2 regions of the Methylobacterium sp. 285MFTsu5.1 genome follow, and region 1 is predicted to be linked to the other one. Evidence: predicted binding sites of a transcription regulator. Region 1 holds the regulator's gene; the other holds the start of a gene.

Region 1 (14,108 bases):
CTTCGCGGCGGCGACCTGGCGGGTCTCGCAGGTCGCCGCACCGATCCTCACCCGCACCACGATCGGCCCGCTCGTCGGAACGGTCGAGGCCCTGGACGAGCGCGAGGTGGGCGCCCGGCTGGTGATCCGGGTGGAGAGCTTCGCCGGCCTCGCGCCGGAGGCGCGGCCCGCCCGGGTCCGGGTCTCGTTCCGGAAGACGCCGATCCCGCGTCCCGGGGACGGCGTCGCCGCCACGGCCCGGCTGCTTCCGCCCCCGGAGGCGGCCCGGCCCGGCGGCTACGACTTCGCCCGGGACGCCTATTTCCAGGGGATCGGCGCGGTGGGCTCGCTGATCGGCACCGTCACCGTCCGGGAACCGTCCGGGCCGCCGCCGCTGGGCCTGCGGCTCGCCGCTGCGCTCGACGCGGCGCGCAACGGGCTCACGCGCCGGATCGCGGAGGCCGCCGGCGGCCAGGCGGGTGCGGTGGCGGCGGCCCTGGTGACGGGCAAGCGCGGCCTCATCGGGCCGGCCACCAACGACGCGCTCCGCGCCGCCGGCATCTACCACGTGGTGTCGATCTCGGGCCTCCACATGGTGCTGGCCGCCGGCGTGGTGTTCTGGCTGGTGCGGGCGCTCCTCGCCGCGGTGCCGCTCTGCGCGCTGCTCTGGCCGATCAAGAAGATCGCGGCCGGCTTCGCCATGGTCGGCGTCACCGCCTACTGCGCCTTCTCGGGCTGGGACATCGCGGCCGAGCGCTCGCTGATCATGACCCTGATCATGCTCGGCGCGATCCTGGTGGACCGGCCGGCCCTGTCGATGCGCAACCTCGCCCTCGCGGCGCTGATCGCGCTCGCCCGGGAGCCGGAGGGCCTGCTCGGCCCGAGCTTCCAGATGTCCTTCGGCGCCGTGGCCGGGCTGATCGCCTGCGCGCGGCTGATCGACGGGCGGCTGCTCGTGCGCCCGGGGGCCGGGCGGATCGGGCGGCTCGTCGGGACCGGCCTGTCGGCGATCACCGGGACCCTGGCCACGACCCTGGTGGCGCAGGTCGCGACGGCCCCCTTCGCCACCTACCACTTCCAGACGGTCCAGCCCTTCGGCCTCGTCGGCAACGCCCTGACCCTGCCGCTCGTCTCCCTGGTGGTGATGCCGGCCGCGGTAATCGGCTGCCTCGCCTATCCCTTCGCCCTCGACCGGCCGGTCTGGTGGCTGATGGGGCAGGCGGTGGCCGGGATGCTGGCGATCTCGGACTGGATCGCCGGGTTCGAGCGGGCGGTCCTGGTGCTGCCGGCCTTCGGCGCCGGGGCGCTCGCCCTGCTGACCGCCGGCCTGCTGCTGGGGACGCTGCCGGCCTCGCGCCTGCGCTGGCTCGCCGTGCCGCCGGTCCTGCTCGGGCTCGTCCTCGCGGCCCGGCCCAACCACTACGACCTCTACGTCGACCGGCAGGGCGCGGGGGCCGCGGTGAGGGGCCCGGACGGGCGGCTCGCGGCCCTCGGCAGCCCTTCGGGCTTCGTCCTCGAGCAGTGGCTGAAGGCGGACGGCGACGGGCGGCGGTCCGCGGGGCTGATCGTCCGGTCCGGCAGCGGGCGCTGCGACCGGCTCGGCTGCACCGCCCGGCTGCCGGACGGGCGGGCGGTCGCCCTGGTCCGGGACCGGCGGGCCTTCCCGGAGGATTGCGCCCGCGCCGCGGTGCTGATCACGGGCCTCGCGGCGCCGCCGACCTGCACGGGGCCGCTGGTGATCGACCGGCGCGTCCTCGCCGCCCGCGGGGCCGTGGCCCTCCGGACCGACGGCGACGGCTTCGCCGCGCGCTACGCCCGGGACGACGGCCGCGCCGTGCCCTGGCGGCCGGCCGCCGGGCGCGGGCCGGGACCGCCGCGGCCGGTCACCGCGGAGCCGGGCGACCGCCCCGCGGAGGACGGGGTCGCCGCGACGCCGGAGGCCGACGCCGCGCCGGGCGGAGACCTCGCCCCCGGCGACGCGCCGGCCGAGCCGCTTCAGTAGCGGCGGACGAGGCTCACAAGGCGGCCCTGGATCCGGACCCGGTCGGGCCCGAGCACGCGGGTCTCGTAGGCCGGGTTGGCGGCCTCGAGGGCGATCGACGAGCCGCGGCGGCGCAGGCGCTTGAGCGTCGCCTCCTCGTCGTCGATCAGCGCCACGATGATGTCGCCGGTATTGGCCGTCTCCTGCTTGCGGATGACCACGAGGTCGCCGTCCAGGATGCCCGCCTCGACCATCGAGTCGCCGCGCACCTCGAGGGCGTAGTGCTCGCCGCCGGCCACGAAGTCCGGCGACAGGGTGATGGCGTGGCTCTGGTTCTGGATCGCCGAGACGGGGGTACCGGCCGCGATCCGGCCCATGACCGGGATCGAGATGGCGCGGCCGGACTCGTCGATCATCCGCGTGCTCGCCGGGGCCGGCGGCTGCTTGGACTTACCGCCCTCGACCACGCTCGGCGTGAAGCGGCGCGGCTCGGCGGGGGCCTGAGTCGCCGGAGCGGCCTGGGTCAGGCTCTCGGGGATCCGGATCACCTCGATGGCGCGCGCCCGATTCGGAAGGCGCCGGAGGAAGCCGCGCTCCTCGAGCGCCGTGATCAGCCGGTGGATGCCGGATTTCGACTTGAGATCGAGGGCATCCTTCATCTCGTCGAACGACGGCGGGACACCGCATTCCTGCATCCGGCTCTGGATGAATCGCAGGAGGTCCAGCTGCTTGCGCGTGAGCATCGACGGGGGACTCGCGGCTTGGCGGACCGCCACGTGACGGTCTCCGAAACAAATCACGAACAGGTTAAACGTTCCGCAAGTGTTCCGCAAGAGCGGCACCGCTCGGCTCGGCGCGCCGCGGGCGCGCCCGCGGGAGAAGGTCGAGAAACGCATTGACGGCGCAAGCGGAGCCGTTTCAATGCATCGCGGCGCCCCGCCGGGAAGGCGGCGGATCCGGGGTGCGGGCTGGGACCCTCTTGGAATGACGAGGATGCGACGACCCGCAGCTCTGCTGCCCCTCGGCCTCGCCGCCCTCGGCCTCGCCGGCTGCACCACCGGATTCTCCTACATCTCGCGGAACTACGTGGCGCTCACTCCCCAGGTCGTCACGATCGGCTGCAAGGAGCCCTACGAGGTCTACGACAACCGGCAGCTGCGCCGGATGCTGATCGTGTCCAACGCCCTGCGCGAGTATACCGGCTGCAACCTGAGCGAGGTCCGGATCGATCCGGAGCCGGGCGCCACCCGGGTGAAGCGCTTCCGCACCGCCGCCCGGGCCTATCTCGACGAGACCGTGCGCGAGGATTGCCGGATCACCGGCGAGACCGTGTTCGATCCGCTGAAGACCGAGTTCGCCTACGCCTGCGACGCGCCGATCGAGAAGCGCGGCACCGTGGTCCCCCGCCTGCCGGGCCGCAATCCGGGCCTCGGCGTGCGCTGACCGGCCGGCGGCGCGTCCTCAGGCGCCCGGCTTCGGGAAGGTCCGCTCCGCGGCGTCGCCGGCGGCGGCCAGCAGGGCGCGGGCGAAGGCCCGGGCCTCCGTCCGGTCGAGCACGATCGCGGCGGTGACCGGCGCACCGCCGAGGTCGGCGAGGGCGAGTTCCAGGCGCACCCCGTCGGGCACGGCGCTCGCCTGAAGGCTCCAGCCGGAGCCCCGGTCCGTGCTCTCCGCCATCGTGTTCCTCCCGCATGCCCGGCACGGCGCCGCGCGCCCACCGGAACGGCCAGGCCCGGGACCGCTCCCGGAGCCGCGCTCCGATCTTCCCTGCCTCGCCTGTCCGCGTTCCTCAAGGCCACAGGCCGCGCAGGGGTGGAGATGCGCGCCGTCGCGGATGCCGGCGGCCGCATCGCGGCGACGCGGGGCGGCACGGGTCCGCGCCCGCGCCGCAGCGCGGGCGAGGGCAGGGGCGGCCGGGATGGGAGCCGGCTTCGGGGCGATTGACGCGAGGCCGCCGATGATGTCTCCCGCGGGCTCCGATCAGGTGGAGTTCGAACATGCAAGAGATCTGGTTCCGCACGGGCGAGGCCACGGTGCTGGCGGCCGAGGGCCAGTACACCGACGCCATGCCGGAGGTGCTGATCGGCTCGGTGCGCGGCCCGGTCGGTCAGGCCTTCGCGTCGATGATGGGGCAGGTCCAGGGCCACACGCGGATGTTCGTGGTGCGCGACCTCAACCAGCTCGTGCGCCCGGCCACGATGATGACCACCAAGGTCACGATCCACACGGCCGAGTATGCCGAGCTCCTCGGCGGCGTGGTCCAGGCCGCCACCGGCGACGCGATCGTGGACTGCATCATCGAGGGCATCCTGCCGAAGGACGGGCTCGACGAGCTGTGCATGATCATCATGATCTGGCTCGATCAGCGCTGCGCCGAGGACGACAACCTCGACCAGAAGGACCTCTACCGGACCAACTACGAGGCCACGAAACTCGCCATCGCCCGCGCCCTCAAGGGCGAGCCCACGGTCGACGAGCTGATCGCCAACCGGAAGACCGTGAAGCACTACGCGCTCGACGGCGTGATCGAGTACTGAGCGGGCCCAGGCCACGCATCCTGCCGGCTCAGGTCCGCCTCAGCCCGGCGGGATACGCCCCACCGAGCACAGGGTGCGCATCGTGCTGCTGCCCGGGTCGGTGTAGCAGGACGCCGACCAGCCGTTCTGCTGGATGAACGACTTGCGCCGCTCCGCCAGCGCGGTCCGGTAGGCGGTGGCGATGATCGGCTCGACGGTCGCGGCCGGTTGGCCGATGAGGATCTCGGAGGCCACCGACAGGTCGCGGAAGAAGGTCGCCGAGGGGCTCGGCTCGGCGGAGGTCGCCTGCACGATCGGCTCGGCCCGGCAGGTCACGTCGAACTTGATCGGGCCGGCCACGCGGATGTCGATGCTGGGGCCGGCGCGCTTGCCGACCCGGCCGCCGATCGCGTCGGCGATCTGGCGGGTGAGGTCGTCGCAGCTGTCGGCCCGGGCGGCCTCCGCCAGGAGGGGCAGGGCCGCGCAGGCGGCGAGGAGGAGGCGCGGGACGGCGAAGCTCGACATCGCCGCACTCTACGCGCGGCGCGGGGCCTGTCGAGGGGCCTGTCGAGGGGCTGGTCGAGGGGCTGGTCGAAGTGCCGGCCTCAGTGGAAATCCCGGCTGGGGAACACGCGCCGGTCCGGGGGCACGCCGAAATCCGTGTTCTCGGGCGGCAGCTTCATGCCGGCCTCGCGCAGATCGCGCAGGGCAGCGGTGAGGTCGCGAAACCCCTCCGCCACGAGGTGGACCACCCCGTCCGCCCGCTGGATCCGGCCGCGCACGGCGAGGAACCGCGCCTGCATGGCGATCCGGCGGTTCGCCTCGAACACGGTCTTCCAGACGATCACGTTGGCGATACCGGTCTCGTCCTCCAGCGTCAGGAAGACCACGCCCTTGGCGGTGCCGGGCCGCTGGCGGATCAGCACGAGCCCTGCCACCGTGACCCGCGCCCCCTGGGGCAGCGCCGGATCGAGATGGGCCCGGGCCGGAATCGCGCCGATCCGGGCGAGCCGCCCCCGGAAGAACGCGACCGGGTGCCCCTGGAGCGACAGGCCGGTGGCGGCGTAATCCTCGGCCACGGCCTCGGACGGGGCCAGGGGCTGAAGGTCCACCGCCGGCTCGTGCCGGAACAGGCCGTCATCGGCGTGCCACGCGAAGAGCGGCAGGGGTGCGTCGAGAAGATGGGCGCGGCGCTCGCTCGCATCGGCCTTGGCGGCCTTGCGGGATGACGTCCCTTCCAGGGTGCGGACCATCCACAGGGCGGCGCGCCGGTCGAGGCCGAGCGAGCGGAACGCGTCCGCCTCCGCCAGCCGCTCCAGGGCGTTGCGGGGCAGGGCGAGGGACGCCTGCAGGCCCTCGATGCTGGCGTAGCCGTTGGCGCGCAGCCGCACGAGCCGGCGCATCGCGGCCTCGGGCAGGCCGCGCACGACGCGCAGACCGATCCGCACGGCGTGCAGCGCCGGATCCCCGGCCGGCTCCAGGGTGCAGTCCCAGTCGCTGGCGTTGACGCAGACGCCCCGCACCTCGACCCCGTGGGCCCGGGCGTCGCGCACCAGCTGGGCCGGCTGGTAGAAGCCCATGGGCTGGGCGTTGAGGATCGCGGCCAGGAAGACGTCGGGGTGCCGGCACTTCATCCAGGCCGAGGCGTAGACGAGGAGCGCGAAGCTCGCCGCGTGGCTCTCCGGGAAGCCGTAGGTCGAGAAGCCCCGGATCTGCGCGAAGCAGCGCTCGGCGAAGTCCTGCGGGTAGCCCCGGCGGGTCATGCCGCCCACGAACTTGTCCGCGAAGCCGCCGATCGACCCGACGTGGCGGAAGGTCGCCATCGCCCGGCGCAGCCCGTCGGCCTCGGCCGGGGTGAAGCCCGCCGCCGTGATGGCGATCTGCATGGCGTGCTCCTGGAACAGCGGCACGCCGTAGGTCTTCTGCAGGACCTCCTTCAGCTCGTCCGCCGGGCCGTGATCCGGGTGCGGGGCCGGGTACTCGACCGGGTCGATCCCGGAGCGTCGCCGCAGGTAGGGATGGACCATGTCGCCCTGGATCGGGCCGGGGCGCACGATCGCGACCTGCACCACGAGGTCGTAGAACTCCCTGGGCTTAAGGCGCGGCAGCATCGACATCTGCGCCCGGCTCTCGACCTGGAACACGCCGACGGAATCGGCCTTCGTCAGCATCGCGTAGGTCGCGGGATCGTCCTGCGGCAGGTCGGCCAGCGTCTCGTAGAAGGTGCCGTGATCCTTCTCCAAGAAATCGAGGCCGCGCTTGAGGCAGGTCAGCATGCCGAGCGCCAGCACGTCGACCTTCATCAGGCCGATCGCGTCGATGTCGTCCTTGTCCCACTCGATGAAGGTGCGGTCCGCCATGGCGCCGTTGCCCACCGGCACGGTCTCGTCGAGGCGGCCGCGGGTCAGCACGAAGCCGCCGACATGCTGCGACAGGTGGCGGGGGAAGCCGATCAGCTGGTGGGCGAGGTCGAGCGCCTGCCGGATCGCCGGGTTCTCCGGGTCGAGCCCGGCCTCGCGCACGTGCTGGTCCGGCATGCCGGTGCCCCAGGAGCCCCAGACCGTGTCGGCGATCGCCGCGGTCACGTCCTCGGTCAGGCCCAGGACCTTGCCGACCTCGCGGATCGCCATGCGGGGCCGGTAGTGGATCACCGTGGCGCAGAGGGCGGCGCGCTCCCGGCCGTAGCGGGCGTAGAGGTGCTGGATCACCTCCTCGCGGCGCTCGTGCTCGAAGTCGACGTCGATGTCAGGGGGCTCGCCGCGGTTCTCCGAGATGAAGCGGGCGAAGAGCAGCCGGTGCTTCGACGGGTCCACCGCGGTGATGCCGAGGCAGAAGCACACGGCGGAATTGGCCGCCGAGCCGCGGCCCTGGCAGAGGATGCCCCGGCCGCGAGCGAACTCGACCACGTCGAACAGGGTCAGGAAGTAGCGGGCGTATTTCATCTTGGCGATGAGCCGCAGCTCCTCGCGCAGCGTCGCCGCGACGCCGTCCGGGACCTCGCCGCCGTAGCGCCAGCGCGCCCGTTCCCAGGTCTTCTCCTCCAGGTATTCCTGCGGCGTGCGCCCGGGGGGCACCGGCTCGTCGGGATACTCGTAGTGCAGCTGCGACAGGTTGAACTCGCAGGCCTGCGCGATCTCGACGGTGCGGGCCAGCGCCTCCGGGTGGTCGGAGAACAGCCGCGCCATCTCGGCGGCGGGCTTCAGGTGGCGCTCGGCATTGGCCTCCAGCCGGTAGCCGGCGTCCTCGATCCGGCAGCCTTGGCGGATGCAGGTGACCACGTCCTGCAGCGGGCGTCGCTCGGGATGGTGGTAGAGCGCGTCCGAGACCGCGACCATCGGGGCGCCGGAGGCCGCGCCCAGCTCGGCGAGCAGCCCGAGGCGCCGCCGCTCGTCGCCGCGGCGCGTGTGGCTCGCCCCCAGAAAGGTCCGGCCCGGGGCGGCGGCGGCCAGCGCCTCCAGCCGCGCCCGGAACCCCTCCGGCAGGCGCCGGGCCGGCGGCATCGCGATGAACATCTGCCCCTCGGCGGCCTCCACCATCTCGGCGAAGGAGAAGCGGCACGCGCCCTTGCGGACGCGCCGGTTGCCCAGGGTGAGCAGCCGGCAGAGGCGCCCCCAGGCGCCCCGGTCCATCGGGTAGGTGACGGCTTCGAACCCCTCCTCGGTGACGAGGCGCACCCCCGGCAGGATCCGGATCGGTGTGCCTTCCTGGTCGAGCGCCAGCGCCGCCGCGTGCGCCCGGACCACGCCGGCCACGGTGTTGCGGTCGGCGATGCCGATGGCCGCGAGGCCGTAGGACGCCGCCTGCACGACGAAGTCCTGCGGATGGGAGGCGCCGTGCAGGAAGGAGAAGTTCGTGGTGACGGCGAGCTCGGCGTAGGCGGGGCCGCTCACGCGAAGAGCCCGTGGACGTACCACGCGGCCGGGCGATCAGGGGCGTGCGGGCCGTCGCGGTAGAGCCAGAGCCGGTGCCCGGCCTCGCACTCGATGCGGTAGTAATCGCGATCCGCGCCGGGCGCGCGCCACCATTCGGCGGCGATCCGCTCCGGCCCCTCGGCATGGGCGACGCGGTGGACCCGGGCGCGCCAGCGGAAGCGCCGGGGCGGCCCCTCCGGGACGGTCGAGAGCACGTCGAGGGCGGCCTCGCCGCGGGGGAAGATCACCAGGGGGCGGGGCGGGAGGTGGTCGGGCCAGGGGGACGCGCCGGTGCGCGCCTCCTCTTCCGCCGCTGGGTCGGAAGGCGCAGCCATCACGGTTGAACGCCGACGCTGAAGGAGCGCATCCGGCCCACGCTGCCGTTCGGGAGCGGGGGGCGGGAGAGGCGCCCGTGGCCGGCTGACGCCTCGATCGGTCGACGGTCCGTGCCCCATTCCGGCAACCCAGACCCGGTCCCGGTCGGCCCGCTCCGGCAGGTGGCTCGCCCGCGGCTCGAGCCGCAGGAGCGCCCGCCCGAGGCGCTGCGCCAGGGCGTCGGCCAGGAACCCGATCCCGTCGCCCGGGGCCGCCGCGCCGAGATCCGTCTGGCGGGCCGGCATGGGGCCGGTCACCGTCACGGCGAGCGCCACCGTCTCGAAGCCGAAGCCGGCGTCGAGGGCGGGGCCCAGCCGGTCGAGGCGCAGGGCGACGAGGGCCGCGACCCGCTCAGGATCGCGCTCGGGGCGGGACAGGCCGAGATCGATCACCCGCAGGGCGCCGTCGACCCGGTGCAGGCCGAGGCGCAGGGCGCAGGCGCCGAGCCCGTCCCGCTCCAGCCGCGGCGCGGTCTCCGCCATCAGGTCCCGGGCGGTCCGAACGATGTCCGACTGCCGCCCGATCGGGTCGAGGAAGCCGCGGGCGGCGGCGTAGGCGGCCGCCTCCGTCAGGGGCGCCAGCGGCTCGGGCCGGCGGCCCAGGGCTTGGTCGAGGCGCAGCAGCAGCGCCGCGCCGAAGCGGCGGGCGAGGGGCCCCCGGGGCAGGGCGTCGAGTTCGCCGATCCGGCGCAGGCCGAGCCGCTTCAGGCCCGCGACCGTGCCGGGATCGAGGCGCAGGGCGTCCACCGGGAGGGCCCGCAGGGCCTGCGAGGCCCCGCCCGGCGGCACCACGACCGGATCGGGCCCGCCCTGCCGCGCCAGCGCGAAGGCGGCGCCGGGCGTGTCGGCCAGCGCGATCCCCGCCGGTACGCGGCTCCGCGCGAGCCGGGCGGCCAAGTCCGCGACGAGGTTCGCCTCGCCGCCGCGCAGGTGGCTCGCGCCGGCGACGTCGATGTAGAGCCCGTCCGCCGCCTCGCCCGGCCCGAACGGGGCCACGTGGGGCGCGTAGCCGCTCGCCCAGCGGCACAGCCGCAGCAGGGCGTCCCGGTCGGCCTCCGGGTCGGCCGGGTAGACCTGGAGCGGCACGCCGATCCGCGCCCGGACCCGGCCGAGGGGCTCGCCGACCCGGAGGCCGAGGGCGCGGGCCTCCGGGTCGAGGGCCACGAGCCGCAGCCCGCCGGCCCCCTCGGCCGCCACCGCGAGGGGGCCGCGCTCAGGCGCGAGACCGGCCCGCCGCAGCCGCGTCACCGGCCAGTGGCTCAGGCAGATGCAGACGATGCGCGGCATGGTCCCACTCCAGAAGCCAGTCGCCGCCCCGCCCGTTGCGGCAGCGCTCGAGCCGCGCCCGCCAGCGCGGCCTGTCCAGGGTCCCGAACCGGTCCCGCGCCGCCGGCGCGGCGGCGATCCGCCAGCGCGTGGCGGCCCCGTTGGGCAGACCGGCCGGCGCCGGCCGCAGGATCAGCAGCAGCGGCGGCGCCGGCCCTTCCGCGGCGAGCTGCAGGCGCCGGCCCGGCTTCAGCGGCAGCCCGTCCCGCAGGAGGCCGATCAGGGCCGTGAGCGCCCGCGCGTGCAGGGCCGCCTCCAGGGCGCGGAACACCTCCGCGTCGCTGCCGGCTTCCAGCAGCAGCAGGCGGCCGGGGTCGAGGCCGAGGCCGGCGAGGCCGTGCCCGTAGGGCAGGGGCTCGCCGGGCGCGGCGGCGATCAGCGCTTCCCCCGGCTCCCGGGCGAGCTGGCGGGCGCAGAGCGCCAGGGCGAAGCCCAGGGCCGCGATCGCGTCCGCGGGCTCGGCCGGCGCGATCTCGTGGGGCGGCCCGAGGGCGAGACCGCCGCCCGGCAGGTGCGCGTCGAGATCCGGAACGCCCAGCGGCAGGACCGGGACCGGATCCCGGCCGCGATCCGGCGGCGCGAGGCGCGCCCGCAGGACCGCCAGCCGGGCCCGGGGATCGTCCCGCGCGATCGCCGCCTCGGTCTCGTCGGCAGGGTCCAGCCCCATCTCCATCGGCTCCGGTCATGCTGGACGATAGGAACATAACAGGAACATGCACAAACGGTTTCCGCGGGGTCCCGGAATCGCGCGTGGCGGCAGCGGCTTGGCCTGTGGACGGCTGTGGACGCCTGTGGAATCGGCCGCCCCCGCGGCGTCCGAGGTCGCGGTTGACCGCAATCGCAGGGCGAGACCAATGTCCGGACGCCGCGCGCGTGACGCGGCCGAACCGGACCGCGCATGCGCTCAGCCCTCAGCTCAGCCCTCACCCTGACGCTCCTGCTCGCCCTGCCGGGCGCGGCGCTCGGCCAGCAGGCGGATCCGCCGGGTGCCGCCGCCCCGGATCCGGCCGCGTCCGCCCCCGCGACGGGGCGGGCGCGCCCGGCCCGTCCGCGGGTCCGCCACGCGCAGGCCCCGAGCCAGCCGATCATGGTCTACGACGCGCGGATCGAGGCCGGCGACCTGAGGATCTCGGGCTCCGTGCGCAAGCCCGGCGCGATCGTGGTGCTGGACGACGACATCTCGATCCAGGCCGACCGGCGCGGCCGGTTCACCTTCCGGCTGCCCTACCGGCCCTCGACCTGCGTGGTGACGCTGAAGGCGGAGCCGGACGAGCGCGAGGCGGTCGTGGCGAACTGCGCGCCCGAGGGTCCGCCCGGACCGCCCGGTCCCCAGGGTGCGGCGGGACCGCCCGGCGAGACGGGGGCCAAGGGCGAGACCGGCCCCAAGGGGGATCAGGGCCTCAAGGGCGATACGGGTCCCCAGGGCGAGCCCGGCCCGAAGGGGGAGCCCGGTGCCACGGGCGCGGCCGGCCCGCAGGGCGCACCGGGCCCGAAGGGCGACACGGGAGCCTCGGGCCCGCCGGGCGCACCGGGCTCGCGGGGGCCGATCGGGCCGCAGGGCGGCCCGGGCCCGAAGGGCGAGGCCGCCAGCCTGCGGCCCGTGCGCAAGTCCGACTGCCCGGGAGGCTGCACGATCACCTGCGGGACCGGGGAGATGCTGGTCACGGCCCACTGCCTCAAGGGCGGCGCGCCGACCTACGACGGGGAGGGCGCCAGTTGCCCGGCGGAGGCGACCGGCATCGTCGGGTTCTGCACGCGGCCGTGAACCGGGCGGGTCAGCCGCCGCTCTCGCGCAGCCAGTCGAGCATCCCGGCGGCGGCCGACCGGCCGCCCGCGAAGGCGCCCTGGAGGAGGTAGCCGCCGGTCGGCGCCTCCCAGTCGAGCATCTCGCCGGCCAGGAACAGGCCGGGATGGGCGCGCAGCATGGACCGCCCGTCCAGCGCGTCGAGCCGGACGCCGCCCGCCGTCGAGATCGCCCGCTCGATCGGCGCGGAGGCGGTGAGGGTGATGGGCGCCGCCTTGATCAGCCCGGCGAGGGCCCCGGGCTCCGCCGGGAGGGCGGTGCCGGCCGCCTCGCGCAGCAGCCCCGCCGCCGCGGGCGCGAGGCCCGCGGCCTTGCGCAGCCGGGTCGCGGCCGAGTCGCCCGGCCGGGCGCCGCACAGGCGGCGGGCGAGGGCGTCCCGGGTCAGGTCCGGGCGGAGATCCACGACGAGCCGGGCGCTGCCCCCGGCCGCGATCGCCTCGCGCAGGGCGCGCGAGAGGGCGTAGACCGCCCCGCCCTCGAGGCCGGCCTCCGTGATCACGGCCTCGCCCCGCACCGTGGTGCCCGCGCAGGTGAGCGCCACCCGCTTCAGCGGCGCGCCGGAGAACCGCTCCCGGAACAGGTCGGACCACGCCGCCGCGAAGCCGGCATTGGCCGGACGCAGGGGCGACACCGCCACGCCGAGCCCCTCGAGGAGCGGCACCCAGCGCCCGTCCGAGCCGAGGCGCGGCCAGCTCGCCCCGCCCAGCGCCAGCAGGGTGGCGCGCGGCCGGATGTCCAGGGGACCGTCCGGGGTCTCGAAGCGCAGGCCCCCGGCGATCCCCGTGAGCCGGTGGCGGGTCCGGATCCGGACGCCGAGGCGGTCGAGCCGCGCCAGCCACGCCCGCAGCAGGGGCGAGGCCTTGAAGCTGCGCGGGAAGACGCGCCCGCTCGAGCCGACGAAGGTCGGCTCGCCGAGATCCCCGCACCACGCCCTGAGCGCGTCGGGCGGGAAGGCCGCGATCGCCGCGTCGAGGGCGCCGCGCGGATGGTAGCGGGCGAGGAACTCCGCCCGCGCCTCGCTGTGGGTGATGTTGAGGCCGCCGCGCCCGGCGATCAGCAGCTTGCGGGCGACCGACGGCATGCGCTCGTAGACCGTGACCGCGCGGCCAGCCTCGCCCAGCACCTCGGCCGCGGCGAGCCCGGCGGGCCCCCCGCCCACGATGGCGATTGCGTCCCTGTCATCCGGCATGGGGCGGGAGAGCGACAGCCCGGCCCCCTCTGTCAAGGGCGAAGGTCGGATCGGCGCCGGGCGCCATGGGCCGGCCTCCGGCGTTGCGCTAGGAAACGGACACGCCCGAACGCACGTTCTTCCCGATCCCGGGCGCCGCGGTTACCGGTGCACAGGCCCGCGACCGCGGCCCGCCCGCGCCCCCCTCATGCCGCCCCAGGCCCCGTCCGTCCCGGACGGTCGGCCGGCACGGTCCGGATCAGAGGCTCTCAGACACGTGGCCAGTCCCGTCGCCGTCACCGAGATCCAGCCGCAGGCCCAGGCGCGGCCCGCCCCGCAGGCCGCGCTCAGCCCCGGCGAGATCCGCGCCATCGTCTACGGGCTGATGACCGCGATGCTGCTCGCGGCCCTCGACCAGACCATCGTGGCGACCGCCATGCCGACCATCGGCCTCGACCTCGGCGACGCCGCGAACCTGCCCTGGATCGTCACCGCCTACCTGCTGGCCTCCACGGCGGTGACCCCGCTCTACGGCAAGCTCAGCGACATCCACGGCCGGCGGGTCATGCTGCTGATCGCCATCGCGACCTTCGTGGTCGGCTCGCTCGCCTGCGCGCTCGCGCCCACGATGGTGGCGCTGGCGCTCGCCCGGGGTCTCCAGGGTGTCGGCGGCGGCGGTCTGATCGCCCTGGCGCAGACCATCCTGGCCGACATCATGTCGCCCAAGGAGCGGGCGCGCTACCAGGTGGTGATCGCGGGCGTGTTCGTGACGGCCTCGGTGGCGGGGCCGCTGCTCGGCGGCCTCTTCGCCCAGCACCTGCACTGGTCCCTGATCTTCTGGATCAACCTGCCGATCGGCGTCCTCGCCTTCGCGCTCACCAACGCCAACCTCAAGCGCCTGCCCCGCCACGAGCGCCGCCACCGGCTGGACTATCCCGGCGCCGCCCTGATGGTGGCGGGCTCCGTCACCCTCCTGCTGGCCCTGAGCTGGGGCGGGGTGCGCTATCCCTGGGACTCGGCGCCGGTCCTCGCCCTCCTGGCCGGGGCGG
Region 2 (14,108 bases), on a different contig from region 1:
GCGACCGAGGAGGCGGGCGAACTCGGCCTCGATCTCCTCCACCGAGAACGGGTTGCCGGATCCCTTCGCGTCGGGCGTGGGCGCGGACGGCGGCGGCGGCGGGGGGGCCGGCACGGGCGGAGGGGGTTCGACCTTGGGCATCGCCGGCGGCGGCACGGGTTTGGCCGGAGGCGGAGGCGGAGGCGGCGGGGCCTCCGGCTCTTCGACCGGGGCGGGGGCGGGCACCGGCTCGACCGGGACGCTCGCCATCGCGGCGGCCAGCGGATCGACGCCCTCGGGCGCCGGCGGGGCGGGCGCGGACTGCGGCGGCGGCGTCACGGCCGAGGACGAGCGCGACAGGGCGGCCTGGAGCTGCCGGGCCATGTCGGACAGGACCACCGGATCGACCGACTTGCGCTCGGAGGGCACCGCGAGGCTCGGGGCCAGACGGGCGGGCTCCGGCTCCGCCGGTGCCGGCTCGGGCTTGCGCTCGGAGGCCGGGTTGGGCCGCGGCTCGATCAGCGGCGGCGCGGTCCGGCTCAGGATCCGCCGCGGGGCGACCGGCTCGCGCGGCGGGGGCGCGGGCGGCTCCACTGCCGGCGGCGCGACCGGCGGCGACACCATCGGCGGCGGCACCACCGGCTCGGGCGCGGGCGGCGCCGGGGGTTGAGGCGCGGGCGGCTGGGGCGGCGCTGCACTCAGAGGTGCGGTGACGTCCTGGCCGGGCTCGTCGCCGCCGAACAGCCCGGGATCGAGGGGCAGAGTCACGGGCGGAGCGGAGGCCGAGCGCGGCACCGGCGACGGCACCACCACCGGCATCGCGAAGCCCGGATCGAACAGCGGTTCCGCGCGCCGGCCGCCAGATTCCGGCAGACCGCGGGGCGGCTCGGGCAGGCGGCCGCCCTGGACGAGGGGGTCCGGGAGCGGCTCGTCCAGCGGCTCCGGCGCCAGCTCCGGCCGGATCGCCGCCTCCGGCAGGGGCCGCTGGCCGCGCTGGATATTGCGCTCGACCACCACATCGTTGGGGCCGCCTACGAGGAGCAGGTGCTCGACATTGTCCCGGCGCAGAAGGATGAGCTGCCGGGCCCGGTCGAGCTCGTACACGTCGACGATCCCGAGCCGCGGCTGGCGCCCGCGGCTCCCGGACCGCCCCGGCAGGGCGAGGCTCCGGCCGGTGAGCCGGCGCACCGTGAACACGATCGCCGCGAGCGCCGTGAAGATGACGGCGAAGATCACGATATACTGGACGATGGGGGAGCCGTCAGAGCCGAACACGGATTGCAGCCATCGCAAGATTACGCACTCGCACGTTCCGACCGCCGCGGGTGCGCGCCGGCACGGACTTGATCCATACCACGCCGGAGGGGCGGCAAGGCAAACGACGTTAAGAGTTCGTTAACAGACCTTTTAATTGAGCGCGCGCAAGACAATAGGTCGGGACTGCGCCGCCGGCCCGGCCGAACCGGGGGTTCACTCCCCCCGTGGCGCGAGCTGATGCGGGCACCGGCCGGCCCGGAGATCGGGCTTAACGCGCCGTTAACCATGCAGGCGGCAGATTTTGCCGAGCCCGCTCGTCCCGGCGCGGCCACGCCATCCCGGAGGCGACCATGGCCCTCACCGATCTGCCCGTGCTGAGCATGCTGCGCACGCGGATGCAATGGGCGCAGGCGCGCCAGGGCGTGATCGCCGAGAACGTCGCCAACGCCGACATGCCGAGGTTCAAGCCCCGCGACCTCGTGGAGCCGCGCTTCGACCGGGCGACCGGCGCCCTCGCCACCAGCGGCTCCGGCCTGACGCTCACGAGCGCGGGCCACATGGCGCCGCCCGGTCAGACGGTCGGAGCCGACTCCAAGCGCGCCAAGGGCTTCGAGGTCCGGCCCAGCGGCAACGGCGTCAACCTCGAGGACGAGATGATGAAGGCCGGCGAGAACCAGGCGGACTACCAGCTCGCCGCCTCGCTGTACCAGCACAGCCTGACCACCCTGAAGATCGCGATCGGCAAGAGCTGACGCGCGACGGCCGAATGTGGAGCGCCGACGGCCGCGGGGTCGCGGCAGCGGGAGGGTCCTGAGCCATGGAATTCACGAAGTCGCTGGCGGTGGCGGCCGCGGGCCTCAAGGCCCAGTCGGGCCGGATGCGCATCATCGCCGAGAACATCGCCAACGCCGATTCCGCGCCGGCCTCCGCCGGGGCGCAGCCCTACCGCCGCAAGATCCCGACCTTCACCAGCCACCTCGACGACGAGACCGGTGCCAAGCTCGTCGAGGCGGGGCGCGTCAGGCGCGACCCGTCGGCCTTCCGGACCAAGTACGAGCCCGGCAACCCCGCGGCCGACGCCCAGGGCGTGGTGCAGATGCCCAACGTCAACGCGCTGATCGAGAACATGGACCTGCGGGAGGCCCAGCGCTCCTACGAGGCGAACCTCAACATGATCAGTGCCACCCGCAAGATGCTGGCGCAGACCCTCGGCATCCTGAAGTGACCCCCGAAGCCCGCGGCAGGACCGCTTAGCAAGGACGCATGGCGATGGCTTCGAGCAACTTCGCGGCGGGTGCCTACGCGGCCGTCCAGGGCCTCGCCGGCGGCCGGCCCGCCCCCCGGGTGCAGCCGACGACCGGCACCGGCACCGATTTCATGCAGATGCTCGGGCAGACCCTGGACAGCGTCGGCGATGCCGGCCGTCGGGCCGATTCCCAGGCCGTCTCCGCGGCCGCCGGCAAGGCCAACGTCGTGGACGTGGTCACCGCGGTCGCCGAGAGCGAGACGGCCCTTCAGACCATGGTGGCGGTGCGCGACCGCATGATCTCCGCCTACGAGGAGATCATGCGGATGCAGATCTGACCGGCCGACCGTTTCCCCGCCCGCTCCCCCCGCACTGAGCGCATCCCCATGACCGGCCTCGCCATCCTCGACATCGCCCGCGACGGCATCTTCGTGTTCCTCAAGGTGGCCGGGCCCCTGATGCTGGTCGCGCTCGCGGTCGGCCTCGCCGTCTCCCTGGTCCAGGCCCTGACGCAGATCCAGGAACAGACGCTGATCTACGTGCCCAAGGTCGTGGCGGTGTTCGCCGCGCTCCTGCTGATGCTGCCCTTCATGGGCGACGCCATGGCCGGCTACATGACCCGCATCGCCGCCCGCATCGCGGCCGGCGGCTGATGCGCCCGCCGGCCGGGACAGGCGCGGCCCCCGCGTGCCATAGGGGCCGCGATGAACCTGCTCCTGCCCGGCATCGCCTCGGCCTACCTGATCACCTTCGCGCGCATCGGCACGCTGATCATGCTGATGCCGGGGATCGGCGAGCAGACGGTGTCGCCGCGCCTGCGCCTCGCCTTCGCGCTGCTCACGTCCCTGGTGTTGTTCCCGACCGTGCGCCCGCTGGTCGGCGGCACGGAGGGCGTGGCCGGCCCGCGGCTGATCGGGCTCCTGTTCGGCGAGACGATCATCGGGCTGGTGCTCGGCCTCACGGTGCGGATGATCCTCGCCGCCCTTCAGACCGCCGGGGTGATCATCTCGGCGCAGGTCGGGCTGTCCTACGCGATGACGGTGGATCCGAGCCAGGGCGGCCAGCAGGTGGCGATCGGCAACTTCCTGTCGTTGCTCGGGATCACGCTGATCTTCGCCGCGGACCTGCACCATCTCGCCATCGAGGGCGTGGCCCGCAGCTACGTGGTGCTGCCCCCCGACGGCGTGCCGTCCTTCTCGGACGCGCTGATGCTGGCCACGAAGGCGCTGGCCCGGGGCTTCACCCTGGCGGTGCAGATCGCCGGCCCGTTCATCGCCTTCGGGATCCTGTTCAACCTGGGTCTCGGCGTGCTGTCGCGGCTGATGCCTCAGATGCAGGTGTTCTTCCTGGCGGTCCCGGCCTCGGTGCTGATCGGCATGCTGCTGCTGATGGGCTGCCTCGGCGTCATGATGGGCGTCTTCCTGGACGACCTGGGCCGGTATCTCGGGGATTACGTCGGCCGCTGAGCGGCCGGACCGCCCGTGCCCCGACGATGCCCACGCTCTGAGCCCGACGCGCGATGGCCGACGATACCGACGACGAGGACAAGACCGAGGAGCCGTCCCAACGACGGCTCGATCAGGCGATCGAGCGCGGCGACGTCGCGACCAGCACCGAGATCAACACCTTCGCGATACTGGCCGCGTTCACCCTGGCGCTGCTGGTCGCGGCCCCGACCATCGCCACGAACCTGCTGCACGGGCTCAAGGCCTACCTCGCCAACGCCCATACCCTGCCGGACGACGCCACGGCCATGAAGGCGGCCATGACGCGCGGCCTGTGGCTGTGGCTCCAGGCGGTGGCGGTGCCGGTCGGGCTGGCGGTCGTGGCCGGGCTGGCCGCGGGGCTCCTGCAGCACCCGCTGGTCTTCTCCGCCGAGACGCTGATGCCGAAATTCTCGCGCCTCTCGCCGATGGCGGGCGTGAAGCGCCTCCTCGGCGTCGAGGCCCTGTTCCAGTTCGGCAAGGGGCTGGCGAAGATCGCCGCCGTGGGCGTGGTCGGCGCGGTGATGCTGTGGAACGACCGCGACCGGCTGGAAGTGTTCGCCCAGCTGGACCCGGCCGCCTCCATGCCGGCGATCCTGTCCCTCAGCCTGAAGCTGCTCGCCGGCATGCTGTGCATGCACCTCGCGATCACCCTCGGCGACGCGCTCTACGCGCGGTTCCGCTGGCGCAAGCGCCACCGGATGTCGAAGGAGGAGCTGAAGCAGGAGATGAAGGAGTCGGAGGGCAATCCCGAGGTGAAGGGTCGCCTGAAGCAGCTCCGGATGGCCCGGGTGAAGAAGCGCATGATGGCCGCGGTCCCCACCGCCACCGTCGTGGTGACGAACCCCACCCACTACGCGGTGGCACTGCGCTACGAGACCGGCATGGCCGCGCCGGTCTGCGTGGCCAAGGGCGTCGACGCGCTCGCCCTGCGCATCCGCGCGGTGGCGGCCGAGCACGGGGTCGCGGTGATCGAGAACCCGCCGCTCGCCCGGGCGCTCCACGCCACCGTGGAGATCGACCGGGAGATCCCGGCCGAGCACTACCGCGCGGTGGCGGAGGTCATCGGGTTCGTGCTGCGCCTGCGGAGACGGGCGGCGTAGCCCCGCGCGATCCGCGCGCCGCGCCGTCTCGCCGAACGCCCGGTGGGGCGAAAGCCACGCTTCCTCCACCTTTTTTCGCGAGGCTGTGTCAAGGCTTGGCGCGACGAGACTGATGCCGCGCCCCGCATGTCCTGATATGGCCGGCGGACTAACCGGGTGACTGTTCTGGAATGAAGCCGATGGCCGACGTCACTGGACCTCCGGCGCCCGCCGCGGGCCCGCAGAATTCGGGTCCCCCGGTCGCGCAGGCCTCGTCCCTGCTGGGAACGGGCTCGATCGACCGCTCGGAACAGCCGGGCCGGGTCGGCCTGCTCCTCGTGCTCGCCGGCCTGCTGGTCGGCGCGGCCATCGGCCTGTCCTTCGTGGCCAACGAGCAGGCCCAGTCGCTGATCGTCTGGCTGCTGGCCCTGCTGGCCATGGCGGGCGTGTTCTTCCTGTTCGCCCTCGCCATCGGGGCGCTCCAGCTCAGCGGCAGCGCCGCCCGGGACGACATCACCAAGGGCATCGTCGACGCCTCGCCGGACGGCCAGCTGGTCGTCGAGGACGGCGGCCGGCTGATCTACGCCAACGAGGCCTATCTCCGGATCGCCAGCGGCGACACCTTCTCCAACCTCGTGCCGGTGGAGCGCATCCTCGTCGGCTCGCCGGAGGTCTCCGAGGCGGTCTACCGCCTGTCGCAGGCCTCACGCGACGCCCGGGCCCACACCGAGGAGGTGCGGATGTCGCCGCCCCTCGGCCCCACGGCCGGCGAGCGCGGCTTCGGCTGGTACCGGGTCTCGGTGCGGCCCCTCGCGCGCCCGCGCCGGTCGGCCTCCCTCTGGACGGTGGCCGACATCACTGCCGAGCGGGAGCGGCAGGAGAACGTCTTCCAGGAGCTCCAGCACGCCATCGACTACCTCGACCACGCCCCGGCGGGCTTCCTGTCGATCGATCCGGCGGGCGCCATCGTCTACATGAACGCGACCCTGGCGGCCTGGCTCGGCTACGACCTCGCCAGCGTCGGCCCCGGCGGCCCGCACCTCACCGAGATCGCCCCGGAGGCGGACGTGCTGGTGCGCACGGCCGGCCTGCCGGGCGAGGTCCGCACCGACCGCTTCGACCTCGACCTGCGCCGCCGCAACGGTCACACCCTGCCGGTCCGGCTCTACCACCGGGTCGCCTTCGGCAAGGACGGCAAGCCCGGCTCGTCGCGGACCTTCGTGATCAACCGCTCCGCCGGGGCCGAGACCGACGAGCCGCAGCGCGCCGCCGAGGTCCGGCTCGCCCGCTTCCTCAACAACTCGCCGATCGCCATCGCGACCCTCGACAGCGGCGGCCGGATCGCCCGCGCCAACGCCTCGTTCACGCGCCTGTTCGGCACGGTCCCGCGGCAGGCCGACGACGGCGCCCCGGACGGGGAGGGTGTCCCGCGGGTCGAGCCCAACGTCGCCGACTCGGTGGCCGACCGGACCGCCCTGGAGGCCGGGCTCGCCCGCGCCGCGAGCGGGCGGACGGATCCGGAGCCCATCGAGGTCCAGCTCAACGGGCCCGGCGGCCGCTCGGCCCGGGTCTGGCTCAGCCCGGCCGACGGCGGCGATGCCGGCCAGCAGACCGACGAGGCCGAGCGGGTGATCCTCTACGCCCTCGACACGACGGCGCAGCGCCAGCTGGAGCAGCAGGTCGCCCAGGCCCAGAAAATGAACGCGGTCGGCCAGCTCGCCGGCGGCATCGCGCACGACTTCAACAACGTCCTGCAGGCGATCATCGGCTACTCGGACCTGCTGCTCGCGAGCCACCGGCCGACCGACCCGGCCTTCCAGGACATCATGCAGATCAAGCAGAACGCCAACCGGGCGGCGGGCCTCGTCCGCCAGCTCCTGGCGTTCTCCCGCCGGCAGACGCTGCGCCCGGAGGTGATGAATGTCGGGGAGGCGCTCTCCGAGCTGACCCTCCTCCTCAAGCGGCTGCTCGGCGAGCGCGTCGCGCTGGAGCTGAAGCACGGCCGCGAGGTCTGGCCCGTGAAGGCCGACGTCAACCAGTTCGAGCAGGTGATCGTCAATCTGGCGGTCAACGCCCGCGACGCCATGCCGGAGGGCGGCAAGCTGATGATCCGCACCGAGAACGTCTCCGATCCGGGGGCGGCCGCCGGGGCGGAGGGGCGCGGTGGGGCGCCGGCGGGCGACCACGTGCTGATCGAGGTGCGCGACACCGGCCAGGGCATCCCGCCCGAGCTGATGGAGAAGATCTTCGAGCCGTTTTTCACCACCAAGGAGATCGGCAAGGGCACCGGCCTCGGGCTCTCGACGGTGTTCGGCATCGTCAAGCAGTCCGGCGGCACCATCGACGTGCAGTCGAAGGTCGGGGAGGGCACGGCCTTCCGCATCTACCTGCCGCGTCACGTGCCCGTGGCGGAGCCCGAGGAGGTGCCGGTCGCGGCCGCCGAGCCGGCACTTCCGCGCGCGGAGCCGCTCGCGCCGGCTTCCACCACCGCCCATCCCGATTCCGGGTCGGACGCCAAGCCGGTCACCGCGCCGGCCGCGGGCGGCGACGCCGCTGTGCCGAACGGGAAGACGCCGCCCGCCAAGGTCGACAAGCCGGCGCCGCGCAAGCCCGCCGCCGATCATACGGGGCAGGGGACCATCCTGCTCGTCGAGGACGAGGACCCGGTGCGGGCGGTCAACAGCCGGGCGCTCTCGGCCCGCGGCTACACGGTGCTGGAGGCGGCCTCGGGCCTCGAGGCCCTGGCGATCGTCCGCGAGGGCGCGCAGACCATCGATCTCGTCGTCTCCGACGTGGTCATGCCCGAGATGGACGGCCCGACGCTCCTGCGGGAGGTGCGCAAGCATCAGCCCGACCTGAAGGTGATCTTCGTGTCCGGCTACGCCGAGGACGCGTTCCGCAAGAACCTGCCCGAGGGCGAGACCTTCAACTTCCTGCCCAAGCCCTTCAGCCTGAAGCAGCTCGTCGAGACCGTGAAGAAGACGATGGCGGACTGACCGGCCCCTCGCTTCCGCTCACCGTCGCTCAACGAAGAGCGGCCCCGGAGAGACTCCGGGGCCGCGCATCTTCGAACGTCGCCAAGTCCGCCGCGCGCCGTCGCCGGCCCGCGGCGGCGCGGCCTAGGCCTCGCCCTCGTCGAGATCGTCCGCCGTCGGCGCGGCGTTCTCAAGGATCTTCTCGGCGACCAGACCGGAATTCTGCCGGATCGAGCCCTCGATCTCGGCGGCGATCTTCGGGTTGTCGCGCAGGAAGCCCTTCGAGTTCTCGCGACCCTGGCCGAGGCGCTGGCTGTTGTACGAGAACCAGGCGCCGGACTTCTCGACGATGCCGGCCTTCACGCCGAGGTCGATCAGCTCGCCGACCTTCGACACGCCCTCGCCGAACATGATGTCGAACTCGACCTGCTTGAAGGGCGGCGCGACCTTGTTCTTCACCACCTTGACGCGGACCTGGTTGCCGATCGCCTCGTCGCGGTCCTTCAGGGTCGAGATGCGGCGGATGTCGAGGCGCACCGAGGCGTAGAACTTGAGGGCGTTGCCGCCCGTGGTCGTCTCGGGGCTGCCGTACATGACGCCGATCTTCATCCGGATCTGGTTGATGAAGATGACCATGCAGTTCGAGCGCGAGATCGAGCCGGTCAGCTTGCGCAGGGCCTGGCTCATCAGGCGGGCCTGGAGGCCCGGCTGGCTCTCGCCCATCTCGCCCTCGATCTCGGCCCGCGGGGTCAGCGCGGCCACCGAATCGACCACCAGCACGTCGATGGCGCCCGAGCGCACCAGCGTGTCGGTGATCTCGAGCGCCTGCTCACCCGTGTCGGGCTGGGAGATCAGCAGGTCGTCGAGGTTCACGCCGAGCTTGCGGGCGTAGACCGGGTCGAGGGCGTGCTCGGCATCCACGAAGGCGCAGACGCCGCCCTTCTTCTGGGCCTCCGCGATCGTGTGGAGCGCCAGCGTCGTCTTGCCGGACGATTCCGGACCGTAGATCTCGATCACCCGGCCGCGCGGCAGGCCGCCGACGCCGAGCGCGATGTCGAGGCCCAGCGAGCCGGTCGAGACGGTCTCGACCTCCTGGACCTTGTCGTTCTTGCCGAGCCGCATGATCGAGCCCTTGCCGAAGGCGCGCTCGATCTGAGCCAGGGCAGCGTCAATGGCCTTGGACTTGTCCTTGTCCACCGGGGGCATGTCGACCACTTTCAATGCGGGCTGGGCCATCTGGCGGGCTCCTTATGAAGGGGTTGGACGCAGTTCACAACGCGCGTCGCCACCGCCTTTATGTACCCGTTTTGTTCTCAGCCAGCAAGGCCGGAACGCCGTTTTGCTGGACGCAAGTCACGAAATCCCGGCTCGAGCCCCGGATGCCCCGCGACAGCAATCCAATCCGGTAATCGCCCGCGAGGACCCGTACGAACGCCGACACAACGCGCCGGGACGGGACGACCGCCAGCCGCAATGGCGACGCCTCCCGCGGTCCCGCAGCAGGCTCGGCCCGCCGGCGACCAGGACCCAACCGCCAGACATGCCGCCGAAAACGACGACGCCCGGCACGAATCCGGCTCTCGCGAGTCGAATTGCGTCCGGGCGTTCGTCGTACCGGTCGCCGGGCATCCCCGGGATGGTCACCCCAAAGGAGGCACCATCCCGCGACGCCGCGGGCCGGGATCTGGCGGACGCGGAGACCGCAGCCGCCGGGATCCCGGGATCAGGCGGCCTCGCCGGCCTCGGCCTGGGCGGCCTCGCCCTCGACCAGCTTCCAGGTCTTGGTCTTGGAGAACGGACGGCACTCCTCGATGAACACCGTCTGCCCGACCTTGGCGACGTTGCCCTCGTCGTGCGCGTGGTAGTTCTTCGACCGCCGCACGGTCTTCTTCATCACCGGGTGCGTGAAGCGGCGCTCCACCTTCACCACGATGGTCTTCTCACCCTTGTCGCTGACGACGGTGCCCTGCAGGATGCGCTTCGGCATGGTTGTCTCCTAAAACCCGCCTCAGCCCTTGGCCTGCTGCAGCGTCTTGGAACGCTGCAGAGTCCGGACACGGGCGATGTCGCGACGGACCTCGCGGACGCGGGCGACGTTCTCGAGCTGGCCGGTGGCCCCCTGGAAGCGCAGGTTGAACTGCTCCTTCTTGAGGTTGATCAGCTCGTCATTCAGCTGATCCGGCGACAGCGCCTTCAGATCAGACAGTCTCTGGGTCGACTTCACGATATCCTCCGTTCAGTCGGCGATGCGCTGGACGACCCGCGTGCGGATCGGGAGCTTCGCGGCGCCGAGGCGGAGCGCCTCCTTGGCGATGTTCTCGGCAACGCCGTCGACCTCGAACATGATCCGGCCGGGATGGACCCGGGCCGCCCAGTAATCCGGGGCGCCCTTACCGGAGCCCATACGGACCTCGGTCGGCTTCGACGAGACCGGGACGTCCGGGAACACCCGGATCCAGACGCGGCCCTGGCGCTTCATCTCGCGGGTGATCGCGCGGCGGGCCGCCTCGATCTGGCGGGCGGTGACGCGCTCGGGCTCCACCGCCTTCAGGCCGAACTGGCCGAAGTTCAGCTCGAAGCCGCCCTTGGCCGCACCGTGGATGCGGCCCTTGAACTGCTTGCGGAAGCGGGTCTTTTTCGGTTGCAGCATGGCTTCCTACCTTACGCGTGCTCGCGCTCGCGGCGTCCGCGCTCGCGGCCGCCCTCGCCATCGCGCTCACGGCGTCCGCCGGAGCGGCCGCCCTCTTCCTGGGCCTTCTTGTCCTGGGCCATCGGGTCGTGCTCGAGGATCTCGCCCTTGAACACCCACACCTTGATGCCGCAGGTGCCGTAGGTCGTGAACGCCGTAGCGGTCCCGTAGTCGACATCGGCGCGCAGCGTGTGCAGCGGGACGCGGCCCTCGCGGTACCATTCCTGGCGGGCGATCTCGGCGCCGCCGAGACGGCCCGAGCAGTTGATCCGGATGCCCTCGGCGCCCAGACGCATGGCCGACTGCACGGCCCGCTTCATGGCACGCCGGAAGGCGACGCGGCGCTCGAGCTGCTGGGCGATCGAGTCGGCTACCAGGGTGGCGTCGATCTCGGGCTTGCGCACCTCGACGATGTTGATGGTCACGTCGGCCTTCGTCATCGTGCCGACGAGCTTGCGCAGCTTCTCGATGTCCGCGCCCTTCTTGCCGATCACCACGCCCGGACGACCCGAGTGGATGGTGACCCGGCACTTCCGGTGCGGGCGCTCGATGACGATCTTGGAGACCGCCGCCTGCTTGAGCTGCTTCATGAGGGCGGCGCGGATCGCGACGTCCTCGTGCATGAGCTTCGCGTAGTCGCCCTTGTTGGCGAACCAGCGGGAATCCCAGGTCCGGTTGATGCCGAGCCGGAGACCGATCGGGTTGACTTTCTGACCCATCAGATCCTCCTCAAGCCGCTTCGGCTTGGCGGACTTCGCGAACCACGATGGTGAGGTTCGAGAAGGGCTTCAGGATGCGCGCGCCGCGGCCGCGGGCGCGAGCGTGGAAACGCTTGAGAACCAGCGCCTTGCCCACGAAGGCCTGGGACACGACGAGGTCGTCGACGTCCAGGTCGTGGTTGTTCTCGGCGTTGGCGATGGCGCTCTCGAGGCACTTCTTGACCTCGGTCGAGATCCGCTTGCGCGAGAACTGCAACTCGGCGAGCGCCGTGTCGACCTTCTTGCCGCGGATCATCTGCGCCACGAGGTTGAGCTTCTGCGGGCTGACGCGCAGCATGCGCGCGACGGCCTTCGCCTCGTTCTCGGGGAGCGCGCGGGGGGTGGCTTGCTTGCCCATCTCAGCGCCTCTTCGCCTTCTTGTCGGCCGCGTGGCCCGGGAAGGTGCGGGTCGGCGAGAACTCGCCGAACTTGTGCCCGACCATCTCCTCGGTGACGTAGACCGGGATGTGCTTCTGCCCGTTGTGCACACCGAAGGTGAGCCCGACGAACTGCGGGAGGATCGTGGAGCGGCGGCTCCAGATCTTGATGACCTCGGAGCGCGAGGAGCCCCGCGCCGCCTCGGCCTTCTTGAAGAGGTAGCCGTCGACGAACGGCCCCTTCCAGAGAGAGCGTGCCATAGCGATTACTTCTTGCGGTTGTGGCGGCTGGACAGGATGAACACGTCGGTCCGCTTGTTGGACCGGGTCTTCTTCCCCTTGGTGGGCACACCCCAGGGCGTGACCGGGTTGCGGCCGCCCGAGGTGCGACCCTCGCCGCCGCCGTGCGGATGGTCGACCGGGTTCATCGCCACACCGCGGTTGTGCGGGCGCTTGCCGAGCCAACGGTTGCGCCCGGCCTTGCCGAGCGAAATGTTCATGTGGTCCGGGTTCGAGACCGCGCCGACGCTGGCGAAGCACTGGCCGTGGACCAGGCGCTGCTCGCCCGAGTTCAGGCGGAGCGTCACGTAGCCCTGGTCGCGGCCGACGATCTGCGCGTAGTTGCCGGCCGAGCGGGCGATCGCGCCGCCCTTGCCGATCTTCAGCTCGACATTGTGGACGATCGTGCCTACCGGCATCGAGCCGACCGGAGCGGCGTTGCCCGGCTTGATGTCGACGCTCTCGCCGGCCACCACCTTGTCGCCCGGCTGCAGGCGCTGCGGGGCCAGGATGTAGCTCTGCTTCCCGTCGGGGAAGTTGATCAGCGCGATGAACGCCGTGCGGTTCGGATCGTACTCGATCCGCTCCACCGTGGCGGCGACGCCGAGCTGCTCGCGACGCTTGAAATCGACGTTGCGCAGCACGCGCTTGTGGCCGCCGCCGCGGAAGCGGACGGTGATGCGGCCGAGATTGTTGCGGCCGCCGGAGGACGACTTGCCCTCCGTCAGCGCCTTCACCGGCTTGCCCTTGTAGAGCTCACGGCGGTCGACGAGCACGAGCTGGCGCAGGCTCGGCGTGACCGGTTTGAATGTCTTCAAGGCCATCGGCTTGGATCCCTAAATCCCGTCCTCAGAGCCCGGTCGTGACGTCGATCGAGTGGCCCTCGGCCAGGGTCACGATCGCCTTCTTCACGTCGGAGCGCTGTCCGCGGAGACCGCGGAAAATCTTCTTCTTACCCTTGGTGACAAGGGTGTTCACGGCCGTGACCTTCACGTCGAACAGCTTCTCGACGGCCTCCTTGATCTGAGGCTTCGTCGCCTTGGGGGCGACGCGGAAGACGACCTTGTTCTGCTCGGTCAGGTTGGTCGCCTTCTCGGTGATGACCGGGGAGACGACGATGTCGTAGTGGCGCGGATCGGCACTCATTTGAAACGCTCCTCCAGCGCGTCGACGGCAGCCTTCGTCAGGACGAGCGTGTCGCGGCGCAGGATGTCGTAGACGTTGATGCCCTGCACGGGCAGCACGTCGATCTGCGGGATGGCGCGGGCGGCCCGGCCGAAATTCACGTCGACCTCGGCACCGCCGATGATCAGCGCGTTCGAGAGGCCCATCTTGCCGAAGCGCTCGATGAGACCCTTGGTCTTGTGATCCTCGATCTTGATGTCGTCGACGACGATCAGGGTCGAGGCCTTGGCCTTGGCCGACAGGGCGTGGCGCAACGCCAGCGCGCGGACCTTCTTGGGCAGGTCGTGGCTGTGGTCGCGCGGCACGGGGCCGAAGGCGCGCCCGCCGCCGCGGAACTGCGGCGCCGAGGCCGCGCCGTGGCGGGCGTTACCGGTGCCCTTCTGCTTGTAGAGCTTCTTGCGGGTCCGGTTCACGTCCGAGCGGTTCTGCACGGCGTGGGTACCGGCGCGCCGCTTGGCGAGCTGCCAGCGGACCATGCGTTGCAGCAGGTCGGCGCGCGGCTCCAGGCCGAAGATCTCTTCGTTCAGCTCGACCGAGCCGGCGCCGGCACCGTCGAGGGTTTTGATATCGAGCTTCATCACGCGGTCTCCTCAGCCGCAGGGGCCTCGGTCGCCGGGGCGGAGGCGCCGTTCTCGCGGAACTTGCCCGGCAGCGGAACGTCGGCGGGGAGCTTGCGCTTCACCGCGTCGCGGATCTGGATCCAGCCGCCGGCGACGCCCGGGACCGCGCCCTCGACCAAGATCAGGCCGCGCTCGGGATCGGTGCGCACGACGCGCAGGTTCTGGGTGGTGACCCGC

Evidence for each region. The regulator LexA, encoded in region 1, represses DNA repair genes until DNA is damaged. The targets are predictions, from matches to a motif close to TGTTCNNNNTGTGTTCNG.
Region 2: a site for LexA is predicted at 9,321-9,338, ahead of recA (recombinase RecA). Genes of this name have one in related genera too.

What each region holds. Positions count from the first base shown of each region.
Region 1 is NZ_KB911273.1:100,120-114,227, forward strand. It holds gene H288_RS0109075 (ComEC/Rec2 family competence protein) at 1-1,981, shown strand, start outside; gene lexA (transcriptional repressor LexA) at 1,975-2,703, opposite strand; gene H288_RS0109085 (hypothetical protein) at 2,954-3,403, shown strand; gene H288_RS0109090 (hypothetical protein) at 3,422-3,637, opposite strand; gene fae (formaldehyde-activating enzyme) at 3,958-4,497, shown strand; gene H288_RS0109100 (hypothetical protein) at 4,537-5,001, opposite strand; gene H288_RS0109105 (error-prone DNA polymerase) at 5,082-8,366, opposite strand; gene H288_RS0109110 (DNA polymerase Y family protein) at 8,363-10,048, opposite strand; gene H288_RS32220 (ImuA protein) at 9,975-10,754, opposite strand; gene H288_RS0109120 (collagen-like protein) at 10,986-11,852, shown strand; gene H288_RS0109125 (TIGR03862 family flavoprotein) at 11,863-13,080, opposite strand; gene H288_RS0109130 (MDR family MFS transporter) at 13,337-14,108, shown strand, end outside.
Region 2 is NZ_KB911282.1:167,469-181,576, forward strand. It holds gene H288_RS0119420 (hypothetical protein) at 1-1,254, opposite strand, end outside; gene flgB (flagellar basal body rod protein FlgB) at 1,587-1,988, shown strand; gene flgC (flagellar basal body rod protein FlgC) at 2,054-2,461, shown strand; gene fliE (flagellar hook-basal body complex protein FliE) at 2,506-2,820, shown strand; gene fliQ (flagellar biosynthesis protein FliQ) at 2,869-3,135, shown strand; gene fliR (flagellar biosynthetic protein FliR) at 3,187-3,948, shown strand; gene flhB (flagellar biosynthesis protein FlhB) at 4,002-5,069, shown strand; gene H288_RS0119455 (PAS domain-containing sensor histidine kinase) at 5,249-8,044, shown strand; gene recA (recombinase RecA) at 8,168-9,259, opposite strand; gene rpsQ (30S ribosomal protein S17) at 9,747-10,010, opposite strand; gene rpmC (50S ribosomal protein L29) at 10,032-10,247, opposite strand; gene rplP (50S ribosomal protein L16) at 10,260-10,673, opposite strand; gene rpsC (30S ribosomal protein S3) at 10,685-11,431, opposite strand; gene rplV (50S ribosomal protein L22) at 11,442-11,828, opposite strand; gene rpsS (30S ribosomal protein S19) at 11,830-12,108, opposite strand; gene rplB (50S ribosomal protein L2) at 12,114-12,950, opposite strand; gene H288_RS0119500 (50S ribosomal protein L23) at 12,976-13,272, opposite strand; gene rplD (50S ribosomal protein L4) at 13,269-13,889, opposite strand; gene rplC (50S ribosomal protein L3) at 13,889-14,108, opposite strand, start outside.